Regions from separate parts of the Bradyrhizobium sp. UFLA01-814 genome, predicted to be linked through region 2. Evidence: predicted binding sites of a transcription regulator. Region 2 holds the regulator's gene; the other holds the start of a gene.
The links. The regulator HrcA, encoded in region 2, represses chaperone genes, less so after heat shock. The targets are predictions, from matches to a motif close to GTTAGCACTCNCNNNNNGNGAGTGCTAAC.
Positions count from the first base shown of each region.

Region 1: the regulator HrcA is predicted to act here: its motif matches at 1,825-1,853, upstream of PMN64_RS40930 (co-chaperone GroES).

Region 1 covers NZ_JAQOSR010000271.1:1,009-4,397, forward strand. The annotation lists gene groL (chaperonin GroEL) at 1-1,225, opposite strand, end outside; gene PMN64_RS40930 (co-chaperone GroES) at 1,435-1,731, opposite strand; gene PMN64_RS40935 (hypothetical protein) at 2,049-2,567, shown strand; gene PMN64_RS40940 (hypothetical protein) at 2,750-3,013, opposite strand; gene PMN64_RS40945 (hypothetical protein) at 3,217-3,389, opposite strand, start outside.
Region 2 covers NZ_JAQOSR010000008.1:85,196-88,584, forward strand. The annotation lists gene PMN64_RS04430 (helix-turn-helix domain-containing protein) at 1-201, shown strand, start outside; gene PMN64_RS04435 (VOC family protein) at 270-695, shown strand; gene grpE (nucleotide exchange factor GrpE) at 744-1,349, opposite strand; gene hrcA (heat-inducible transcriptional repressor HrcA) at 1,515-2,603, opposite strand; gene rph (ribonuclease PH) at 2,774-3,389, shown strand, end outside.

The DNA.
Region 1 (3,389 bases), on a different contig from region 2:
CCTGCACCGCGGCGCGGGTCGCGTTCAGCGCGTCCTCGACACGGTCCTTCTTCTCCTTGACCTCGACCTCGGTCGCGCCGCCGACCTTTATGACGGCAACGCCGCCGGCGAGCTTGGCGAGGCGCTCCTGCAGCTTCTCACGGTCGTAGTCCGAGGTGGTCTCCTCGATCTGCGCCTTGATCTGGCCGACGCGGGCGTCGATGTCCTTCTTCTTGCCGGCGCCCTTGACGATCGTGGTGTTCTCCTTGTCGATCACGATCTTGCCGGCGCGGCCGAGCATGTTGATCGTGACGCTTTCGAGCTTCATGCCGAGGTCGTCGGAGATCAGCTGACCGCCGGTCAGGATCGCGATGTCCTCCAGCATCGCCTTGCGGCGATCGCCGAAGCCCGGCGCCTTGACGGCGGCGACCTTGAGCCCGCCGCGCAGGCGGTTGACCACCAGGGTCGCCAGCGCCTCGCCCTCGACGTCCTCGGCGAGGATCAAGAGCGGACGGCCCGACTGCACCACGGCTTCCAGCACCGGCAGCATGGACTGCAGGCCGGACAGCTTCTTCTCGTGCAGCAGGATGTAGGCATCCTCGAGCTCGGCGGTCATCTTCTCGGCGTTGGTGATGAAGTAGGGGCTGAGGTAGCCGCGGTCGAACTTCATACCCTCGACGATATCGACCTCGGTCTCGAGCGACTTGTTCTCCTCGACGGTGATCACGCCCTCGTTGCCGACCTTCTGCATCGCCTGCGCGATCATCTTGCCGATCGCGGCATCGCCATTGGCCGAGATGGTGCCGACCTGGGCGACTTCGGACGAGGAGGCGACCGGCTTGGCGCGCTTCTCGATGTCCTTGATCACGGCCGCGACCGCGGTGTCGATACCGCGCTTCAGGTCCATCGGGTTCATGCCGGCGGCGACCGACTTGGCGCCCTCGCGCACGATGGCCTGCGCCAGCACGGTCGCGGTGGTGGTGCCGTCACCGGCGGTGTCGTTGGTCTTGGAAGCGACCTCGCGCAGCATCTGCGCACCCATGTTCTCGAACTTGTCGTCGAGCTCGATCTCCTTGGCGACGGTGACGCCGTCCTTGGTGATGCGGGGAGCGCCGAAGCTCTTCTCGATGACGACGTTGCGGCCCTTCGGGCCGAGCGTCACCTTCACGGCGTTGGCGAGCACGTCGACACCGCGCAGCATGCGGTCGCGGGCCTCTCCGGCGAATTTTACGTCCTTGGCAGCCATTGATTTGAACTCCTGGAATGTCTGTGGATTGGTTGTCGCTCGTTTTTCTCGTCATTGCCGGGCGAGAGCACGAAGTGCGTCTTCGTGCCAGATGACCCGGCAATCCATCGCTTCAGAAGATTGATGGATGCCCGGGTCATCTAGCGCGAAGACGCGCTTCTGCCCGGGCATGACAGCGGAGGGCGCGGCGGCCCTCGGAGTCCAAGGCGTTACGCCAGCACGCCCATGATGTCAGACTCCTTCATGATCAGGAGTTCCTGGTTGTCGAGCTTGACCTCGGTGCCCGACCATTTGCCGAACAGCACGCGGTCGCCGACCTTGAGGTCGATCGGGATCAGCTTGCCGGCCTCGTCGCGGCCACCCGGGCCGACGGCGACGATCTCGCCCTGGGACGGCTTCTCCTTGGCCGAGTCGGGAATGATGATGCCGCCCTTGGACTTCTCCTCGGCATCGATACGCTTGACGACGACGCGGTCGTGCAGGGGGCGGAAGGTGGATTTAGCCATGACGTTCCCTCTTGGAGGCTCGGTTTCAGGTCCGGTTCATCGGGACCGGCGTTGGATGCCGGCCGGTCGGCGCTGGGCAGGACGCCCGGCGCTCTTAGCAATCGTGGTGCGAGAGTGCTAATTGTGGGCCGGGAAATATGGCTTGGCGCAGTTTCTGTCAAGCAAACGGGTTAAGGCCTTGGTGAGGCCAATATAGGATGGTGGACCAGAAACCAAATCGTAGCGATGACGTAATTTTGTCAGACGTCATTGCTCCGCCTTAAGTTTTACGCTTGGCTGCAGGACGGGTGCGGCCGGGACATAGTCGGGGGATGCATATGATCAGGTCACTCAACGCGCGATTGGTCGCACGGTTCGCGGCTGTTTCGGCGCTGACGACACTCTTGGGGGCGTGCGGCAGCATGAGCCTGCCGTCGTTGTCGTCGAATCCTGAGCCGGCGCCAGCCGAGCCGGGCGTAGCCCCCGAAATGCCCGCAAGCATCCGCGCCGACGAGATCGTCGGCCGCTGGGGTCTCGCCTCGTTCCAGAATCCCGCCGACCGCGCCCGCACCGAGGCCGCCGCGCGCGGCCAGTGCAAGCAGCCTTACGTGATCGGCGCCGGCCAGAACGGCGGCGTCATCATGCATCTGGCCGACCAGGCCACCCCGCAGGAACTGCGGCTGAAGGGTTCCCCGAGCGGCAAGAACTATATCGGCCCGCCAGGACCGACGCCCGGCGAGCAGGACCGCGAGATCGTTTCGTTCGACGGCCGCGTCATGATCACCCGCTTCGTCGACAAGGACGCCGGGGTCCGCTACGGCAACATGGTCTATGTCCGCTGCGCCCCGAGGGCGTAACGGCGGGACTTCGAGCTATCTGCCGACATAGCGCCGCACAGTCGGCGCACCTCTCCCCCTGTGGGAGAGGTCGGCTTGCATCGCCAGATGCAATCCGGGTGAGGGGTCTCTCTTCGCGAGTGATCCTCTCGCGATCCGCGTGTGCGGCGACACCCATTCATCCGGCGCCGCAAACAACTGTCTTATCGCCGCACGCCAACCCGATTGACGCCGCCATTCAGGTTGCCGCCCGCATTGTGACGGACCGCGGCGCGCGCCACCGGACGCGGCCTGAGCACGACGCCCGCCCTCGCCACGCAACCCTGCGGATAACCGACATAGGTGCAGTAAACCACGGCCTTGGCCGGTGCTGAACTGACGGCGACACCGGCGATCCCCAACATGAGGCTCGCCGCAACGCCCGCAAGCGTCACAGACCTGGTCGAGAGAATGTTCGTCCGACGCATGGTGATCCTCCTCATCGCACGCGAACCGAAAGGTGAGGGCGCCGCTTCAGATGCGGCCCAAGGTTATCTTCAGCGGCAAGGGGGAGGTGACGTTGACGTAGATCAACGGCGGGCGCGACCCGCCGCTCCGTGAGATCGATTTGCCTCATCAAGAATGAGGACGGCTCAACGAGCCGCCCTCCTGGAGCGCCGTTGCGCCGACGTCACTGGCAGACGTACATGCGGCCGTCAGCCATCTTCGTCATCGTGCCAGGTTCGCAGCCGATGCCATTAGCTGCCTTGTACTCCGTCCATCCGGCGTATCCGTAATACGGACTGATCCTTTGGTAGGCTCGTGCCGGATAGTAGGGCTGGCCAAAGTAGGGATCCGTCTGGG
Region 2 (3,389 bases):
CACTGGGCGAGCAGGCTGGCACAAAGCGGCGCTGCGCTTGGCTGGGCGGGGATCGCGGCGGAAAGCGGCTATGCCGACCAGGCCCATCTCGCCCGCGAGTTCGTCGAATTCGCGGGCGAACCGCCAACCGCCTGGGCGCGCCGCCAGGCGCTGACCGACCGCCGGCTGGTTCACGCCGACGATGGGCTGGCGGACTGGTAACAAACCTTCAAGCCGACGCCGCGTTGCCTCGTGCAGGATGGCGCCGTCAGCCAAGGAGGTGAGCGACCATGACGCACGACATCGAACCGCCCCGCATCTATCCGACCCTGCGCTGCAAGGACGCCGAGGCGATGACCAACTGGCTCACGACGGTGCTTGGGTTCACCGAACACGTCGTCTACCGCGATGGCGGCGTGATCCATCACGCCGAGCTCGCCTATGGTTCCTCGATGCTGATGCTGGGCCAGAGCCGTGACGACGCATATGGCAGGCTGGTCGGCGACCTCGACAACCGCCGCACCGAATCGATCTATATCGCCGTCGACGATCCCGACGCGCTGCACGCGAAGGTCAAGGCTGCCGGCGCCAAGATCGAGATGGAACTGCGAGACACCGACTATGGCAGCCGCGACTTCGCCTGCCGCGATCCGGAAGGAAATCTCTGGAGCTTCGGCACCTATTGGCCGAAGGCACACGAGAAGCCGCGACCGTGAGCCCGCGCAATCCGCGCGCTCACAAACGGGCAGCCGGGATCGGATGGATCAGGCGGTGATGTCCGCGGTCGGGGCGGCCTTGGCGCCGCCCTTGGAGACGCCGACCAGGGCCGGACGCAGGATGCGCTCGCCGATCATGTAACCGGCCTGCACGACCTGCACCACGGTGCCCGACGGCACCGACGGATCGGGCACCTCGAACATCGCCTGCTGGAAGTTCGGATCGAACTTCTCGCCGATCGGGTCGAACTTCTTGACGCCGTTCTTCTCCAGCGCGTTGAGCAGCGAACGTTCGGTCAGCTCGACGCCTTCGATCAGCGCCTTCAGGCCGGGATCGGCGGCTTCCTTGGTCTCGGCCGGCACCGCATCGAGCGCGCGCTGCAGGTTGTCGGCGATATCGAGCACGTCGCGGGCAAAGCCTGTGATGCCGTAGGTCTTGGCGTCGGCGACCTCGCGGCGGGTGCGCTGGCGGAGATTCTCCATCTCGGCCAGCGTGCGCAGCGTCCGGTCGCGCGCCTCGGCGAGTTCCTTGGTCAGCGCCTCGGCCGATCCGGCCTCGGGCTCGTCAGGCATGATGTAGGGCTTCGAGACCACGGGCTCACCCGTCGGCGCCGAATTCTCGGTGTTGTCATTGGCCCGGTTCGGATCGGTCATGGCTTGCCTTCTCGAAAACTCGCGTCGGTTCAAATCTTGGGGATTGCTTGCCGGGATATCGTGCTTTGGGCGGCGAAAATCAAGCGCAACATACCGGTCTCGGGAACTGGGATCTCCGGCCTGGGTGAAGAAAACCCGTCAAATGAAAGCGAAATCGCCCTCCGGTCAGCCGCCGAGCATCTTGCTGACGATGCGCGCGGCATAGTCCACCGTCGGTATCACCCGCGCATAGTTCAGCCGCGTCGGTCCGATCACGCCGAGGACGCCCACGATCCGCCCCTGGGCGTCACCGTAGGGTGCGATGATGGTCGAGGAACCCGACAGCGAGAACAGCTTGTTCTCCGAGCCGATGAAGATCCGCACGCCCTCGCCGCGTTCGGCGCGGCCGAGCAGATCGATCACGCCGCGCTTGGTTTCGAGATCGTCGAACAGCGACTTGATGCGCTCGAGATCGTCGAGCGCATGCAGGTCCTCGAGCAGATTGGCGTGACCGCGCACGATCAGCTGGCGGTCCTCGTTCTCGCCGCCGGACCAGCTCGCGATGCCCGCCGCGACCACCTTTTGCGTGAGCTGATCGAGCTCGGCGCGGTTTTGCGTCAATGCCGTCTCGAGCTCGAGCCGCGCTTCAGCCAGCGTCCGGCCGCGGATCCGCGCATTGAGGAAGTTGGTCGCCTCGGTCAGGGCCGAGGATGGAACACCCGGCGGCAGCGCCAGCACGCGGTTTTCGACCTGGCCGTCTTCGCCGACCAGCACGACCAGCGCCTTCTCCGGCTCCAGCCGGACGAACTCGATGTGCTTCAGCCGCGCATTCGACTTTTGCGTCAGCACCACCGCCGCGGCGCGGGTCAGCCCCGACAGCCGCGTCAAGGCTTCGCCAAGCGCGGCCTCGACGGATTGCGCGCGGCCGACGGCCGCAAGCTGGGTCTGGATCGATTGACGCTCGGCCTCGGTGAGGTCGCCGACCTGCATCAGCGCGTCGACGAAGAAGCGCAGCCCGAGTTCGGTCGGTAACCGGCCGGCGGAGGTGTGCGGCGCATAGATCAGGCCGAGCTGCTCGAGATCCGACATCACGTTGCGGACCGAGGCCGGCGACAGCGGTAATGCGATCAGGCGCGAAATGTTGCGCGAACCGACCGGCTCGCCGGTCGCAAGATAGCTTTCGACGATTTGACGAAAAATGTCGCGCGAACGCTCGTTGAGCTGGGCGAGCCCGGCATGCGGCGCGATCAGGCCAATCGGATCGTGGTGAGTCACACTCCAGTCCCTCACAATTACTGCATAATTTGTCGATCCGGGAGGCCGATGACAAGCATGCATTCGGCCCCGTGGTACCGGACCCTGCCGGGGCCGAAAACCCTTGCCGCTGCCCCTTCCCCCTCCTACAAGCACGGCCAGCCAATTTTCTCGGATTTCTGGAGGATTTCATGCGGCCAAGCCGCCGTGCACCCGATGAACTGCGTCCCGTGTCGCTGGAACGCGGCGTTGTCAAATATGCCGAAGGTTCCTGCATGGTGAGGTTCGGCGACACCCATGTGCTGGTGACCGCCACGCTGGAAGAGCGGTTGCCGCCGTGGCTGAAGGGCCAGGGCCGCGGCTGGGTCACCGCCGAATACGGCATGCTGCCGCGCGCCACCCTGGAACGCACCCGCCGCGAGGCCTCGGCCGGCAAGCAGGGCGGCCGGACGGTCGAGATCCAGCGGCTGATCGGCCGCTCGCTGCGCGCGGCCGTCGATCTGGAGGCGCTCGGCGAGCGCCAGATCACGGTCGATTGCGACGTCATCCAGGCCGACGGCGGCACCCGCACCGCCTCGATCACCGGTGCCTGGGTGGCGCTGGCCGACTGCATCAACTGGATGAAGACCCGCAACATGCTGAAGACCAACGTGTTGCGCGACAATGTGGCGGCGATCTCCTGCGGCATCTACCAGGGCACGCCGGTGCTCGATCTCGACTATGCCGAGGATTCCGAAGCCGACACCGACGCCAATTTCGTCATGACCGGCGACGGCCGGATCATCGAGGTGCAAGGCACCGCCGAGA